One region of the Nonomuraea sp. NPDC050153 genome, then DNA from elsewhere that is predicted to be linked to it. Evidence: riboswitches for the same ligand, from Rfam matches in the RefSeq annotation. Region 1 holds a riboswitch; the other holds the start of a gene.
The links. Region 1 has a riboswitch for cobalamin ahead of cobN (cobaltochelatase subunit CobN). Riboswitches for the same ligand answer to the same signal wherever they lie in the genome.
Positions count from the first base shown of each region.

Region 2: another riboswitch for cobalamin. It lies ahead of ACIBQ1_RS56390 (ribonucleoside-diphosphate reductase subunit alpha); the one in region 1 lies ahead of cobN (cobaltochelatase subunit CobN).

Region 1 covers NZ_JBITJQ010000039.1:64,840-73,213, forward strand. Annotated here, with positions in the region: gene ACIBQ1_RS52450 (cobyrinate a,c-diamide synthase) at 1-682, shown strand, start outside; gene cobN (cobaltochelatase subunit CobN) at 637-4,272, opposite strand; cobalamin riboswitch at 4,326-4,472, opposite strand; gene cobG (precorrin-3B synthase) at 4,522-5,727, shown strand; gene ACIBQ1_RS52465 (precorrin-8X methylmutase) at 5,724-6,344, shown strand; gene cobJ (precorrin-3B C(17)-methyltransferase) at 6,350-7,825, shown strand; gene ACIBQ1_RS52475 (cobalt-precorrin-6A reductase) at 7,850-8,374, opposite strand, start outside.
Region 2 covers NZ_JBITJQ010000047.1:72,372-80,745, reverse strand. Annotated here, with positions in the region: gene ACIBQ1_RS56390 (ribonucleoside-diphosphate reductase subunit alpha) at 1-1,995, opposite strand, end outside; cobalamin riboswitch at 2,119-2,316, opposite strand; gene ACIBQ1_RS56385 (Bug family tripartite tricarboxylate transporter substrate binding protein) at 2,321-3,268, opposite strand; gene ACIBQ1_RS56380 (SAM-dependent methyltransferase) at 3,345-4,115, opposite strand; gene glmS (glutamine--fructose-6-phosphate transaminase (isomerizing)) at 4,174-5,994, opposite strand; gene ACIBQ1_RS56370 (hypothetical protein) at 6,009-6,284, opposite strand; gene ACIBQ1_RS56365 (ABC transporter permease) at 6,365-7,138, opposite strand; gene ACIBQ1_RS56360 (ATP-binding cassette domain-containing protein) at 7,128-7,940, opposite strand; gene ACIBQ1_RS56355 (TetR/AcrR family transcriptional regulator) at 7,999-8,374, shown strand, end outside.

The sequences.
Region 1 (8,374 bases):
CGCGCTGCTGCGGCTGGCGGCCTCGGCTCCCCGGCTGGAGGCGACCCCCTGGGAGCCCGCGCGGGTGGAGCGGCAGGACCGGCCGGTGGTGGCCGTGGCGGGCGGGGCGGCGTTCACGTTCGGCTACGCCGAGCACGTCGAGCTGCTGCGGGCGGCCGGGGCGGAGGTCGCGGTGTTCGACCCGCTGCGGGACGAGCGGCTGCCGGACGGGACCGCGGCGCTCGTGATCGGCGGCGGCTTCCCCGAGGTGTACGCCGCCGAGTTGGCCGCCAACGAGCCGCTGCGCGAGCAGGTGGCGGCCTTCCGCGGGCCGATCGCCGCCGAGTGCGCCGGGCTGCTCTACCTGTGCGAGGAGCTGGACGGGCAGCGGATGTGCGGCCGGGTGCCGGGCCGGGCCCGGATGACGGCGAAGCTGACGCTCGGCTACCGGGACGCGGTCGCGCTCAGGCGCTCGCCGCTGACGGAGCGGGGCGAGCGCTTCCGGGGGCACGAGTTCCACCGCACCGCCGTCGACTACACCGGCGAGCCGTTGTTCCGCTGGGAGGGCGGCCCCCCTGACGGCGCCGACGGGTTCGGCGACGCCCTGGTGACCGCGTCCTACCTGCACCTGCACTGGGCCGGGCAGCCGGTGGCGGCTCAGCGGCTGGTGTCGTCCTCCAGGTCGCCCTCGGTCTTGAGGTAGACCTCCTGCAGGCCGCGCAGGATCTCCGGGTCGGGGTGCTGCCACATGCCCCGCTCGGCGGCCTCCAGCAGGCGCTCGGCGATGCCGTGCAGCGCCCAGGGGTTCGACTGCGCCATGAACGCCTGGTTCTCCGGGTCGAGCACGTACGTCTCGGTGAGCTTGTCGTACATCCAGTCGGCCACGACACCGGTCGTGGCGTCGTAGCCGAACAGGTAGTCGACGGTGGCGGCCAGCTCGAAGGCCCCCTTGTAGCCGTGGCGGCGCATCGCGGCCAGCCAGCGCGGGTTGACGACCCTGGCGCGGAAGACGCGCGCGGTCTCCTCCGACAGCGTGCGGGTGCGGACGGCGTCGGGGCGGGTGCTGTCGCCGACGTACGCGGCCGGGGCCCGGCCGGTCAGCGCGCGGACGGTGGCGATCATGCCGCCGTGGTACTGGAAGTAGTCGTCGGAGTCGGCGATGTCGTGCTCGCGGGTGTCGACGTTCTTGGCGGCCACCGCGATCCTTCGGTAGGCGTCCTCCATCTGCGGGCGGGCGGCCACGCCGTCGAGGTCGCGGCCGTAGGCGAAGCCGCCCCACACCGCGTACACCTCGGCCAGGTCGGCGTCGTCGCGCCAGTTGCGGCTGTCGATGAGGGGCAGCAGCCCGGCCCCGTACGCGCCCGGCGCCGACCCGAAGACGCGCATGGTCGCCCGGCGCTCGTCGCCGCCGCTCGCGGCCACGTGGGCGCGCACGTAGTTGTCCTCGTCGGGCTCGTCCAGGGCGGCGGCCAGCCGTACGGCGTCGTCGAGCATGGCCACCACGTGCGGGAACGCGTCGCGGAAGAACCCGCTGATGCGCACCGTCACGTCGATCCTGGGACGGCCCAGCTCGGCGAGCGGGATCGGCTCCAGGGACGTGACCCGCCGCGAGGCCTCGTCCCATTCGGGGCGGATGCCGAGCAGGGCCAGCACCTCGGCCACGTCGTCCCCCGCCGTCCGCATGGCGCTGGTGCCCCAGACGGACAGCCCCACCGAACGCGGCCACTCGCCGGTGTCGGACCGGTAGCGCTCCAGCAGCGACTCGGCCATGGCCTGGCCGGTCTCCCAGGCCAGCCGGCTCGGGATCGCGCGGGGATCGACGGAGTAGAAGTTCCGGCCGGTCGGCAGCACGTTGACCAGGCCGCGCAGCGGGGAGCCGCTCGGCCCGGCGGGGACGTAGCCGCCGTCCAGGGCGTGCAGGACATGGTCGAGCTCGTCGGTGGTGCGGGCCAGGCGCGGGACCATCTCGGTGGCGGCGAACTCGAGAACCCGCGTCACCAGGTCGCGCCGCTCGCCGGGCAACTCGCGCGTGATCTCCGCCGCCGCCTCCGCCGCCCAGCCGCGTTCCTCCATGGCCTCCACCAGGGCTCGGGCGGTCGCCTCGGCCCGGTCGACGTTGCCGAGCCCCGCCGTGCCGTCCTCGGCCAGGCCGAGCGCCTCGCGCAGGCCGGGCAGCGTCTCGCGGCCCGACCACATCTGCCGGGCGCGCAGCATCGCCAGAACCAGGTCCACGCGCACCTGCCCGGCCGGCGCCTGCCCGAGCACGTGCAGGCCGTCGCGGATCTGCGCGTCCTTGACCTCGCACAGCCAGCCGTCCACGTGCAGGATGAAGTCGTCGAACTCGCTGTCGTGCGGCCGGTCCGCCAGCCCCAGATCGTGGTCGAGCCGGGCGGCCTGGATCAGCGTCCAGATCTGCGCCCGGATCGCGGGCAGCTTGGCCGGGTCCATGGCCGCGATCGTGGCGTGCTCGTCGAGCAGCTGCTCCAGCCGGGCGATGTCGCCGTACGTCTCCGCCCGCGCCATCGGCGGCACCAGGTGGTCCACCAGCACGGCGTGCGCCCGCCGCTTGGCCTGCGTGCCCTCGCCCGGGTCGTTCACCAGGAACGGGTAGACCAGCGGCAGGTCGCCGACGGCCGCGTCGGTGCCGCACGAGGCGGACATGCCCGCCGACTTGCCCGGCAGCCACTCCAGGTTGCCGTGCTTGCCCACGTGCACCATCGCGTGCGCGGCGAACTCCGCCGACAACCAGCGGTAGGCGGCCAGGTAGTGGTGGCTGGGCGGCAGCTCGGGGTCGTGGTAGATGGCGATCGGGTTCTCGCCGAAGCCGCGCGGCGGCTGCACCATCACCACCAGGTTCCCGGCCCGCAGCGCCGCCAGCACGATGTCCTTTCCGTGCTCGCCCTCGTGCACGAACAGCTCGCCCGGCGGCGGCCCCCAGTGCCGCTCCATCTCCGTCCGCAGGTCCTCGGGCAGGGTCCGGTACCAGCGCTCGTAGGACGCGGCGGAGATGCGCACCGGATTGCCCGCCAGGTGCTCCTCGGTCAGCCAGTCCTGGTCCTGGCCGCCGGCGGCGATCAGCGCGTGGATGAGCGCGTCGCCGTCCTGCTCGGCCACGCCGGGGAAGCTCTCGCCCAGGTCGTAGCCGGCCTCGGCGAGCCTGGCCAGCAGCTTGACGGTGCTGGCCGGGGTGTCCAGGCCGACCGCGTTGCCCACCCGGGAGTGCTTGGTCGGGTACGCCGACAGCATGACGACCAGGCGGCGCTCGGCGGGCGGCGTGTGGCGGAGCAGCCCGTGCCGCACCGCGATGCCCGCCACCCGGGCGGCCCGCTCGGGGTCGGCGACGTAGACGGTCAGCCCCTCGGGGTCGATCTCCTTGAACGAGAACGGCACCGTGATGATCCGCCCGTCGAACTCCGGGATGGCCACCTGCGAGGCGGCGTCCAGCGGCGACAGCCCGTCGTCGTTCTCCTCCCATGCCTGCCTGCTGGTGGTCAGGCAGAGCCCCTGCAGGATCGGCACGTCGAGCGCGGCCAGCGCGCCCACGTCCCACGCCTCGTCGTCGCCGCCCGCGCCGGCCGTCGCGGGGCGCGAGCCGCCCGCCGCCAGTACGGTCACCACCAGCGCGTCGGCGGCGCGCAGCGTGTCGAGCAGCTCGGGCTCGGCGGTGCGCAGGGAGGAGCAGAACACCGGCAGCGCCTGCCCGCCCGCCTCCTCGACGGCCGCGCAGAGCGTCTCCACGAACGCGGTGTTGCCCGCCAGGTGGTGCGCCCGGTAGTAGAGCACCCCGATCACGGGCCCCTGTCCGGGCTCCTGTCCGGGCCCCTGTCCGGGCCGTGCCGCGCGCTCCAGCAGCCCCCAGGAGGGCGTGGGCTCCGGCGGCGCGAACCCGCGCCCGGTCAGCAGCACCGTGTCCGACAGGAACGCGTGCAGTTCGGCCAGGTTCGGCGGCCCGCCGTGGGCCAGGTAGGCGTGGGCCTCGGCGCAGACGCCGCCGCTGACCTTGCCGCTGACCGTGGACAGCTCCATCAGCTCGGCGTCCGGAGCCTGCTCGCCGCCCAGGACCACCACCGGACGGGGGCCGGCCAGCAGCGCGTCCAGGCCCTCCTCCCAGGCGCGCCGGCCGCCGAGCAGGCGTACCACGACCAGGTCGACGCCCTCCAGCAGGGCGGGCAGGTCCTCGACCGGCAGCCGGGCCGGGTTGCCCAACCGGTAGGCGGCACCGCTCGAACGAGCGCTCAGCAGGTCGGTGTCGGAGGTCGAGAGCAGCAGGACGGTACGGCTGTCGCCAGGCACGGCGTCATCCTCCCTCGGGGTCCTCGCCCCGGTCGTGGGTGTCGCGACGGCTGGAGTCTCCTGACTCCCGGATCAGCGCTCACCCCGGCCTTCCCACCCGTCGCCGGGCAGTGGCCTGCGGTGGGGTTCGCTCCCCGGTCACAGTGGCGGGACCGCGCCGGATTCACACCGGCTTCCTCCCTAGCCATCGCCTAGGAGGAGCCTACGACACGGGCGACCTCCGCCAGAAGTGGCGTTACCATCCTCATCGTGTCCATAGCCGACTTTTCCGGACGTTTGCGTCCCGACGCCTGTCCGGGGGCGCTACAGGTGCACGAGGCCGCCGACGGCCCGATGGCCCGGGTCCGCCTGCCCGGCGGCGCGATCTCGCCCGTCCGGCTCCGCGAGCTGGCCGCCTGCGCGGCCGACCTCGGCTCGGGCGTGATCGAGCTGACCTCCCGGGCGAACGTCCAGGTGCGCGGCCTGCGTTCGCCCGCCGCCTTCGCCGAGCGGATCGCCGCCGCCGGCCTGCTGCCGTCGGCGGCGCACGAGCGCGTGCGCAACATCGTGGCCTCGCCGCTGGGCGGCCGCACGGGCCTGCTGGACCCGCAGCCCCTGGTGGAGGCGCTGGACCGGGCGTTGTGCGGGCGGCCGCGCCTGGCCGGGCTGCCGGGACGGTTCCTGTTCGCGGTGGACGACGGCGGCGGCGACATGCTCGCGCTCGGGGCCGACGTCACGTTCATTGACGGGCGGCTGCTGCTGGCGGGCGTGGACGCCGGGCTCGCCGTGAGGGCGGACGCCGCCGCCGGCCGCATGGTCGCCGCCGCAGAGGCGTTCCTCGACGAACGGGAGAGCGCCGCGGCGGACGGGGGCGCGTGGCGGATCGCGGAACTGGAGAACGGCCCGGCCCGCATCGCCACCCGCCTCCACGCCACGGACACCCCCGCCCGTCGCGCCACCCGCCTCGACACCACCGGCACCTGCGCGCATGCCACCGGCACCTCCGCCCGCGCGGGGCGTGTAGGGCAGCGGGACGGGCGGGTGGCGCTGGAGGTCGTGGTGCCGCTCGGACGGCTGTCCGCCGCCCAGGCGCTCGCCGTCGCCGCAGCGGCCGAGGCGAACGATTCGGAGCACACCACCGGCGTGCCCGTCCGGTTCACGCCGTGGCGGACCGTCGTGCTGCTCGACCTGTCGCCCGCCGCGGCCGACCAGGCGGCGCGGGTGCTGGCGGCGGCCGGGCTGGTGACCGACCCGGCCTCGCCGTGGGCCGGAGTGAGCGCCTGCACCGGCCGTCCGGGCTGCGCAAAGTCCCTCGCCGACGTCCAGGAGGACGCGCGGCGCTGGGTGGCGACGCTGGACGGCCCTCCGGCGACGCCCGTGCATTGGGCCGGTTGCGAGCGGCGCTGCGGGTTGCCGCGCGGCCGGGTCGTCCAGATGGTCGCCACCGGCGACGGATACCAGGAAAGGCAGCAGTGAGCGACTACATCCGCGACGGGGCCGAGATCTACCGGCGCTCGTTCGCGACCATCCGTGCCGAGACCGACCTCACCGGGATGCCGCCCGAGGTCGCGCAGGTGGCGGTGCGGATGATCCACGCCTGCGGCATGACCGACCTCGTGGCCGACCTGGACTGGTCGCCCTCCGTGGTCGTCCGGGCCCGCGAGGCGCTGCGCCGGGGCGCGCCCGTGCTGTGCGACGCGCAGATGGTCGCCTCCGGCGTGACCAGGCGCCGGCTGCCCGCGGACAACGCCGTGGTGTGCACGCTGGGCGATCCCGGCGTGCCGGAGCTGGCCGAACGGCTCGGCACCACGCGCAGCGCCGCCGCCCTGGAGCTGTGGCGCGACCGCCTCGACGGCGCGGTGGTGGCGATCGGCAACGCGCCGACCGCCCTGTTCCGGCTGCTCGAACTGGTCGCCGAGGGCGCGGGCAGGCCCGCCGCCGTGCTCGGCATCCCGGTGGGGTTCATCGGCGCGGCCGAGTCCAAGCGGGCGCTGGCGGACAGCGACCTCGAATATCTGGTGGTGCACGGCCGCCGCGGCGGCAGTGCCATGACGGCGGCGGCGGTCAACGCCCTCGCGAACGAGACGGAGTGACGGCGATGACGGGACGACTGTACGGGGTGGGGCTCGGTCCCGGGGATCCCGAGCTGGTCACGGTCAAGACGGCGCGGCTGATCGGCGAGGCCGACGTGATCGCCTACCACGCCGCCCGGCACGGCCGCAGCATCGCCCGCTCGATCGCGCTGCCGTACATGGGGGAAGGGCAGATCGAGGAGCTGCTGCTCTACCCGCTGACCACGGAGACCACCGACCACCCCGGCGGCTACCAGGGCGCGCTCGACGACTTCTACGCCGACTGCGCCGAGCGGCTGGCCGCCCACCTGGACGCGGGCCGGACCGTGGTCGTGCTGTCCGAGGGCGACCCGCTGTTCTACGGCTCGTACATGCACATGCACAAGCGGCTCGCCCACCGCTACCCGACCGAGGTGGTGCCCGGCGTCACCTCCGTCAGCGCCGCCTCTGCCGTGCTGGGCCGGCCGCTGGTGGAGCGCGACGAGGTGCTGACGGTGCTGCCCGGCACGCTGCCCGCCGACGTGCTGGCGGACCGGCTGCGCGGCACCGACTCGGCGGCGGTGCTCAAGCTGGGCCGGACGTTCGAGAAGGTCCGCGACGCGCTGGCCGAGGCCGGGCGGCTGGACGACGCCTGGTACGTCGAGCGCGCCACCATGGGCGCCGAACGGGTCGCGCCGCTCAAGGACGTGGATGCCGACGGGGTGCCGTACTTCTCGCTGGCCCTGCTCGCCAGCCCCGCCGAGCGGACCTTCGTCCCCGAACCGCCCGCGGCCGAAGGCCACGGCGAGGTGGTCGTGGTGGGGCTCGGACCCGCCGGGCGGCCATGGCTCACGCCCGAGGCCCAGGAGGCGCTGGCGGCGGCCACCGACCTCGTCGGGTACGGCCCGTACGTGGACCGGGTCGCCCCGAACCCGCGCCAGCGCCGCCACCGGACCGACAACCGGGTGGAGGCCGAGCGCGCCCGGCACGCGCTGGAGCTGGCCCGCGACGGCGCGCGGGTGGCCGTGGTGTCCTCCGGCGATCCGGGCGTGTTCGCCATGGCCAGCGCCGTGCTGGAGGCCGCGGCCGACTTCCCGGACGTACCGGTGCGGATCGTCCCCGGGCTGACCGCCGCCCAGGCCGTGGCCAGCCGGGTCGGCGCGCCGCTGGGCCACGACTACTGCGTGCTGTCGCTGTCGGACCTGCTCAAGCCATGGGAGGTGGTCGCCGACCGGCTGACCGCCGCCGCCAGGGCGGACCTGGTGCTGGCGATCTACAACCCGGCCTCGCGCAGCCGTACGTGGCAGGTCGCCGCCGCCCGTGACCTGCTGCTGGAGCACCGCGACGCCGCCACCCCGGTGGTGATCGGCCGCGACGTCGGCGGCGAGCGCGAGAGCGTCACCGTCACCACGCTCGGCGAACTCGACCCCGCGCAGGTGAACATGCGCTGCCTGCTGATCGTCGGCTCCTCGACGACCCAGGTCACCGATCGCGGCGTCTACACCCCGCGCCGCTACCCCTGACCCGCCGCCACCCCTGGGCCGCGATTACCCCTCGGCCCAGGCGGCCGCCTCCGCGGCGGTCTCCACCAGCCGGACGCCGGCGGGCAGCGGCGGCCGGTCCACCATGATCACCGGCAGGCCGAGCTCGCGGGCCGCGACCAGCTTGGCGGTGGTCATCGGCCCGCCGCTGTCCTTGGTGACCAGCACGTCCAGGCGGTGCTCGCGGATGAGGGCACGCTCGCCCTCGACCGTGTACGGCCCGCGATCCAGCAGGACGTGCACGTTGTCCGGGACCGGCGGCTCGGGGGGATCGACCGACCTGGCCAGCAGCCACACCCCGGCCAGGCCGGTGAAGACCGGCAGGCTCCGGCGGCCGGTGGTCAGGAACACCCGCGCCGGGCCCCCGCCCGGCCGTGCGACGGTCTCGGGAAGGGTCGCCCGTGTCGGTCCGCGCAGCCGCGCGGCGGCCTCGGGCAGGGAGGCCACGCGCCGCCAGGCGTCACCCGGCCCCTCTCGCCAGCCCGGACGGCGCAGGACCAGCAACGGCACGCCCGTCCGCGCCGACGCCTC
Region 2 (8,374 bases), on a different contig from region 1:
GAGCTTGCCGATGGTCGGGCTGGCCATGAAGAGGTTCAGGGACTGGGACTGGTCGATGTACGGCTGGCGCGCGGCGGCCAGGTCGATCAGCGCCTTCTGCGGCAGCTCCCAGGCGGTGCGGTAGAGCACCTTGAGGTCGTCGGGGACGCCGGGGATCGTCTGGACCGAGCCGTCGGCCCGCTTGATGTCGTCGCGCATCTGCTGCGTCCACAGCCCGCGCGCCTGCAGGTCGGCCACCAGATACCGGTTGACCTGCAGGAACTCGCCCGACAGCGTCTCGCGCTTGAACACGTTGGACACCTGCGGCTCGATGCACTCGTAGCAGCCGGCGATGGAGGCGATCGTGGCGGTCGGCGCGATGGCGATCATGAGCGAGTTGCGCAGTCCGGTGCGGGCGATCTTCTCCCGCACGGCGTCCCAGCGCTCGGTGCTCGTGACGTAGTGGTCCGGGTGCAGCACTCCCCCGGCCGCCCGCGTCTCGGCGTACGACGGGTGCCGGCCGCGCTCGGCCGCCAGGTCGGCGGAGGTGTCGTACGCGGCCAGCGCGATCTCCTCGGCCACCCTGGTCGACAGCTCCAGCGCCTCGGGCGAGTCGAACGGCAGCCGCAGCGTGAAGAACACGTCGGCCAGGCCCATGACGCCGAGCCCGATGGGCCGCCAGCGCTTGTTCGCCGCCTCGGCCTCGGGCGTCGGGTAGAAGCCCAGGTCGATGGTCCGGTCCAGGAAGCGCACGGCCGTGCGCACGGTGGTGCGCAGCCGGTCCCAGTCCACCTCGCCGTCGAGCAGGTGGGTGGCCAGGTTGACCGAGCCGAGGTTGCAGACGGCCGTCTCGGCGTCGCTGGTGACCTCGAGGATCTCGGTGCACAGGTTCGACAGGTGGATGACGTTCCCGGGGCGGCCGGTCTGGTTGGAGGTGCGGTTGGCGGCGTCCTTGAACGTCATCCAGCCGTTCCCGGTCTGGGCGAGCGTGCGCATCATCCGGCCGTACAGGGTCCTGGCCGGGATCTGCCGGAGGTGGCGCCCGGCTGCCTCGTACGCGCGGTACGCCCGCGTGAACGCGTCGCCGTACAGGTCGGTGAGGTCGGGCACCTCCTTCGGGTCGAACAGCGACCAGACCTCGTCCGCCTCCACCCGGCGCATGAACTCGTCGGGCACCCAGTTGGCCAGGTTCAGGTTGTGGGTGCGGCGGGCGTCCTCGCCGGTGTTGTCGCGCAGCTCCAGGAACTCCTCGATGTCGGCGTGCCAGGTCTCCAGGTAGACGCAGGCCGCGCCCTTGCGCCGCCCGCCCTGGTTGACGGCCGCGACGGAGGAGTCGAGCGTGCGCAGCCAGGGGACGATGCCGTTGGAGTGGCCGTTCGTGCCCCGGATCAGGGAGCCGCGCGAGCGCACCCGGGTCCAGGCGATGCCGATGCCTCCGGCGTACTTCGACAGCCGCGCCACCTGGCCGTACCGGTCGTAGATCGCCTCCAGCTCGTCGCGCGGCGAGTCGAGCAGGAAGCACGACGACAGCTGCGGGCGGCGCGCGCCCGAGTTGAACAGCGTGGGCGAGCTGGGCAGGTACGACAGCGTGGACATGAGCGCGTAGAGCTCGGCGGCCTCCGCCACCGACTCCGACAGGCCGCAGGCCACGCGCAGGAAGAAGTGCTGCGGGCGCTCCAGCACCGCCCTCGTCTCGGGGTGGCGCAGCAGGTAGCGGTCGTAGACGGTGCGCAACCCGAAATACTCGAACCGGTCGTCCGCCTCCGCCGAGACCAGCGCGTCCAGCTCGGCGGCGTGCGCGGCGACGAACTCCGCCAGCCCGTCCTGGATCAGCCCGGCCGCGTGGGTGGCGGCGATGGACTCGGAGAACGTCCGCACCCCGTGCGCGGCGGCCTCGTCGGCGATCTCCTCGGCCAGGAGCCGGGCGGCGATCCGGGAGTTGGCCGGATCGGCGATGACCCGGGCGGCGGCCTCCTCGATGGCCAGACGACGGTCGATCTCGATGATCTGCGTCACGTGCTCTCTCCTCGCGAGCTCATCCCCCGTGAGGGCGCGCGAGAGCACGGCGGCGCGGATCACCCACCGGCCGTTTCGCTCCCCGGCCCTCCCGCGAGGCCATGGTCACTTCATGCCGGGCGGGCGGCCCGGCACGGCGCTGGCAGGTCTTCGGGCTCGCGGGCGCGCGTAACTCGCTCCTACTGGCCGTCGCTTCCCAGATCGCTCCAGTGCACATGACGGCGGTCGTTCCCGCTCACCGCTGCGGGGCAGCCCCGGAATCGCACCGGGTTCCCTTTTGCTCCGCCTCCGGGGAGGCGAACCAGCGACGACCAGGATCCTACATCTAGTGGCCGTTCCCGCAACTACCCCAGCATGTTGTGGCCTTTGTGGTGTCGACCAAACCGAGATCCCGCAGGACGGCGCGGGTGCGCTCGACCTCGGAGCCCAGCCACAGCTTGAAGTCGTCGCCGCCGAGCGGGATCGAGATCCAGCCCTCGGACCGGCAGGCGGCCTCCCAGTCGGCCGAGCCGGTCACGTCCTCGCACATGCGGACGGCCGTTTCGCGGATCTCGTCCGGCATGTTCTCGGGGCCGAAGGCCGCCGACCAGTCCGCGAAGTCGACCCGTACGCCGGACTCCAGCAGCGTCGGCGCGTCCAGGCCCGGCACCCGCCTGGCCGAGGACACCGCGAGGGCCCTGACCCGGCCGGCCTTGATGCTCGCGCGCCAGTCGGCCAGCGGGCCCGCGGCCGCCGCGGCCTTGCCGGACAGCAGCTCGGTGACGGCCTCCTGGCTGCTGAGGTAGCCGGTGTAGGCGAGCTGGCGGGTGTCGACGCCGAGCCCCCTGGCGATCAGGCCGAACAGCAGGTGGTCGGGCTCGCCCTCGGGTCCGCCCGCGAGCCGCGTCTGGCCGGGACGAGCGAGCAGGTGGGCGCCGAAGTCCTCGAAGTCCTTGAACGGCGACGTCGCGGGCACGACCACGACCTCGACCTCGCCGCTGAGCCTGGACAGGGGGGTGGCGGTGTCGAGGAGGGTCTGGCCGTTGTTCAGCTCGGCGGCGGCCAGCGCGGGCAGGCCGGTCACCGTGATCCTGGTGCCCCCGCCGGTCTCGTATCCGGCCGCCCGGGCCGCGCCCGCGAACGCCTGCCCGACGCGCGTCCAGCGGCGCCCCTGAGGATTGATCGAGAACCTGGCGCGCGGGCCTGCCGCGCTCCCGGCGAAGCGCTCCGTCCCGCAGCCTGTCGCGCACGCGGCCAGGCCCAGCCCCCATGCGAAGAACCGCCGACGGCGCATGTGCCTCTCCCCCGAGTTTCGCGAGCGACCGCTTACTCCAGGTTATCGACACAATACGCAGAGATACACATATCTCTCACAAAGGCTTCTTGCCCACCCCGGCCATCAGGGACGACGGCAGCGACCAGTCTCCCACCAGCTTGGGCCGGTCGGGACGCCAGTCGACGGCCTGCACCAGGCCGGGCGGCTCCAGCGGGAAGTCGCCGAAGAAGGCGCGGATCTCGGCGGGCGTGCGGTCGGTGCCGCCGCCCGGGTCGTCCGAGGAGGCGCCCCGGTAGCGCTGCCCGTCCTCCAGGCGGCCCATCGAGGTGGCGTGGGTGATCACCAGGTAGCTGCCCGGCGCCAGCCGCTCGCGCAGCGCGGCCACCGCCTCCCGGGGCCGCGCCGAGTCCGGCAGGAAGTGCAGGATCGACACGAGCAGCACCCCGACCGGCTCGCGCAGGTCCAGGAACCCGCCCGCCCGCGCCAGCACCGCCTCGGGGTCCAGGAGGTCCGCCTCGACGAAAGCAGCCCTGCTCGAGCGTCCGAGCAGGGCTGCGGCGTGTGCGGCGACGACCGGATCATGGTCGACGTAGACGACCCGGGCCTCGGGCGCCACCTCGTGCGCGCTGCCCTGGGTCGGCAGCCCGCTGCCCAGGTCGAGGAGCTGCCGCACCCCGCCGGCGGCCACGTAACGCACGGCACGCTGCAGGAAGGCCCGGTTCGCGCGGGCCAGCGGGACCGCCTCCGGGATCAGCTCGGCGAGCTGCTCGATGGCCTGGCGGTCGACCGCGAAGTTGTCCTTCCCGCCGAGCATGTAGTCGTACATGCGTGCGAGATTGGGCCTCTCAGGGTCGAACTGCCGCACGTATCGAATTTATGCCGTCCGCAGCAAGATAACGAGGTTTGAGGCCAAATTAGCCTGTTTATTCAACCGTGACGCTCTTGGCGAGATTGCGAGGCTTGTCCACATCCCGGCCCAGCGCCACCGCCGCATAGTACGCGAGCAGCTGGAGCGGGATCGTGAGCAGGATCGGGTCCAGCTCGATCTCGTTCCTGGGGATCACGATCGCGTCGTCGGCCAGCTTGGCGTCGGGTTCGCGGTGGCCGACCATGAGCACCTGTCCGCCACGGGCGCGGATCTCGCCCAGCGTGGTGAGGTTCTTGTCAAGCAGCTCGTCGTCGGGGACGATGGCGACCGTCGGCATGTCGGGGCCGATCAGGGCGAGCGGCCCGTGCTTCAGCTCGCTGGCCGGATACGCCTCGGCGTGCACGTAGGAGATCTCCTTGAGCTTCTGCGCGCCCTCCCTGGCCACCGGGTAGCCGCGCACGCGGCCCACGAACATCATGCTCGGGTGCTTGGCGTACTTCTGCGCCAGCTCGGCGATCTTGTCGCTCTGGGTGAGGATCTCCTCGATCTGCCCCGGCAGCCTGCGCAGGCCCTCCACGATGCGCCGCCCGTCGGCGGGTGACAGGTCGCGCACCCGGCCCAGGTGCAGCGCGAGCAGCGCGAACGCCAGCGACGTCGAGGTGAACGCCTTGGTCGAGGCCACCGAGACCTCGGGGCCGGCGTGCAGGTAGATGCCACCGTCCACCTCGCGGGCGATGGCGCTGCCGACCGCGTTGACGATGCCGATGACGCGGCCGCCCTTGCGCTTGAGCTCCTGCACGGCGGCGAGCGTGTCGTACGTCTCGCCCGACTGGCTGATGGCGACGTAGAGCGTGTCGGGGTCGACGACCGGGTTGCGGTAGCGGAACTCGCTGGCGGGCTCGGCGTCGGACGGGATGCGGGCCAGCTCCTCGATGAGCTGCGCCCCGATCTGCCCCGAGTAGTACGCGGACCCGCACCCGATGATCTTCACCCGGCGGAAGCTCCGCGTCTCGCGGGCGTCCATGTTCAGGCCGCCGAGGTGGGCCACGTGGAAACGCTCGTCGAGCCGGCCGCTCATCGTGCGGGTGATCGTCTCGGGCTGCTCGGAGATCTCCTTGAGCAGGTAGTGCTCGTAGCCGCCGGTGTCGTAGTGGCCGGCGTCCCAGTCGACGGTCAGCGGCTCCTTGGCGGTCTCGCGGGCGTCGCTGGCGAAGGTGTGGAAGCCGTCGGCCTTGAGCACGGCCAGCTCGCCGTCCTCCAGGTGCACGACCTGGCGGGTGTAGCGGACGAGCGCGGCCACGTCGGATGCGGCGAACATCTCCTTCTCGCCGATGCCCAGCACGATCGGGCTGCCGTTGCGCGCCACGACCACCTCGCCGGGCCGCTCGCGGTCGATGACCGCGATGCCGTACGTGCCGACGATGCTCTTGAGCGTCTTCCTGACCGCCTCCTCCAGGGAGTCGTTCTCGTCGGCGGCGCGGGCGATCAGGTGCGCGAGCACCTCGGTGTCCGTCTCGGAGGCGAACACCACGCCGTCGGCCTCCAGCTTGGCGCGCAGCTCGCCGGCGTTCTCGATGATGCCGTTGTGCACGACCGCGATGCGCTCGTCGCCGGACAGGTGCGGATGGGCGTTCTCGTCACTCGGGACGCCGTGCGTGGCCCACCGGGTGTGCCCGATGCCCAGGGTGCCCTTGAACCTGGCCGGCACGACCTTGGCCAGGTCCGCGACGCGGCCCTTGACCTTGCGCAGCTTGAGCCCCCGGTTGGACACCACGACCCCGGCCGAGTCGTACCCGCGGTACTCCAGCCGCTGCAACCCTTCCAGCAGGATGGGCGCCGCGTCCCGCGGACCGACGTAAGCCACGATTCCGCACATCGAGGTCTCCTCTTTTATCCATAGACGATCCTGCGCAGCTGCCGCAGGGACAGCTCCGGTGCCGCGACCCGCCGACCGCGTAATTCGGCCGCGATCCTGGGGAAGATCTCGTCGTTGGTGTGGCCGACCGTCTTCAGCTCGGCGTGCCTGCGGCGGACGTACTCCTCGACGGACTCGGAGAAGTACGACAGCACGTCGGCGACCACCTTCGCCGCCTCACCCGGGCCCAGCGGGCTCGTCTCGGTGAGGTGGACGATGAGATCTTCGTAGGGATGTCGTGCCGGGGACACAGACGAGGACACTACGCATCTGGAACGAGACACTTCAACATCCTGCCCGAAATCGGGCAGGAATTAACTCAAAGGACTGCCTAGAGCAGGCTGTCGCGGCCCCAACCCCTGCTGAACCGCCACCAGGCGAAGGCTCCGGCGGCGAGACCGAGCCCGACGAGGACGGCCGCGGGGCGGGCCGTGCCCGCGACGTCACCCCTGACAGCGGCCTGGAGCATGGTGGTCGCCCAGTATCCGGGCGAGATCGGCGCGATGGCCTGCGCCCAGGCGGGCATCATCGCGTACGGCACCAGCGCGCCGCCCAGCGCGCTGACCGCCAGCGCCGCGATGTTGCAGAGCGTGCTCAGCTCCCCCTGGCTGCGCACCACCCCGGCCAGTGCCGTGCCCACGCCGAGCAGCGCGAAGCACCACGCCGCCACGGCCGGCGCCAGCGGCCACACCGGCCCGGCCGGCCGCAGTCCGACCGCCACAATCCCGTACGCGAGCAGCACGACCTGCTGCAGGATCAGCACGGCGAACACCGGCAGAGCCTTGCCGATCATGATCTCGGGGACGCGGGCCCCGGTGGCCCTGAGACGGTCCCAGGTGTGCCAGGCGCGCTCGGTGAGGCCGGCCATGGCCACGTCGGCCATCGACAGGACCGAGAACATGACCAGCAGGCCCGTCACGACCTGGACGGGCTCGCCCAACATGGACTTGAAGACGAGCATGAGGACCATGGGCATGACCAGGTAGCTGACCAGGTGGGCCGGGTCGCGCCGGCGCAGGAGCACGTTGTGCGCGGCCAGCACGCCGATGCGGTGCAACGTCTCCCGCGGCATCAGCCGGCGGCTTGTCGACGGCTCACGCGACATCGGCCAGCTCCTTGTAGAGGTCGTCGAGCGACGGCTGGCGGATGTCGATGCCGCGTACCGGGCGGTCGAGGTCGCGCAGCAGGGCGGCCAGGGTGGCGGTGGGGTCGGTGGTCGAGACCGTGATCTCGCCGTCGTCCAGGGTGACGCGGACCTCGCCGGGCAGCCCCTTGAGCAGCTCGGCGCCCGTGCCCCTGGCGATCACCCGCCCGCTCCGCGCGACGGCGATCGTGGCGTTCAGCTCCGCGAGCTCGGGCAGGTAGTGCGTGCAGTAGACGACCGCCGCGCCGCCGTCCGCCCGGCGGCGCACCGCCGCCAGGAGCGCGGTGCGGGTCTGGGGGTCGGCGCCCGCCGTGGGCTCGTCGAGGAGGAGCACGTCCGGGTCCGGGAGGAGGGCGGTGGCGGCCTGCGCGCGGCGCTGCTGGCCGCCGGAGAGCACGCTCACCCGCCGGTCGAGCACCGCGGTCAGCGCCAGCTCCGCCGCCACGGCGTCGACGGCCGCCGTCAGGGCGCGCCGCCGCAGCCCGGCCAGCCCGCCGAACAGCCGCAGCGTCTCCCGTACGGTGACGCTGGGATAAAGGGCGAGTCGCTGGGGCGCCATCCCCACCTCGCCCCGCACCGCGACACGCCCGGCGTCGGGGCGCACCAGTCCCGCGGCGATCTCGAAGAACGTCGTCTTGCCGGCGCCGTTGTGCCCGACCAGCCCGACGATCTCCCCCGGCTCCACCCGCAGGTCGAAGCCGTCCAGCGCGGTGACGTCGCCGTACCGCTTGACCAGCCCGGTCGCCTTCACCAGCCCGCTCATGTGTCCCCCTTCCGCCTCGGTCTACGATGTAGACTGCTCTACACCGTAGACTGATGCGGTGCGGAAGCTCAAGACCTCCCGGCAGCCGGAAATCCTCGACGCGGCCCTCGCCATCGCCGACGAACGCGGCCTCGACGCCCTGTCCATGCGGGCCGTCGCCGAGCGGGTCGGTGTGACACCCATGGCCATCTACGGATATTTCCGGAACAAGGATGAGCTGCTCGACGGCCTCGTCGGCCGCCTGCTCGACCGGCTCGCGCCCGACGACCCCGGGCAGACCTGGCAGGAGCGCCTCGGCGCGATCGCCTGGGCCACCCGCCGCCTGGCCCGCGAGCACCCGTCGGTCTTCCCGCTTCTGCTGCTGCGCACCTCGTCGACGCCCGACGGGGTCAGCGTGGTCGACCAGCTCTACCAGGCGCTGCTCGACGCGGGCG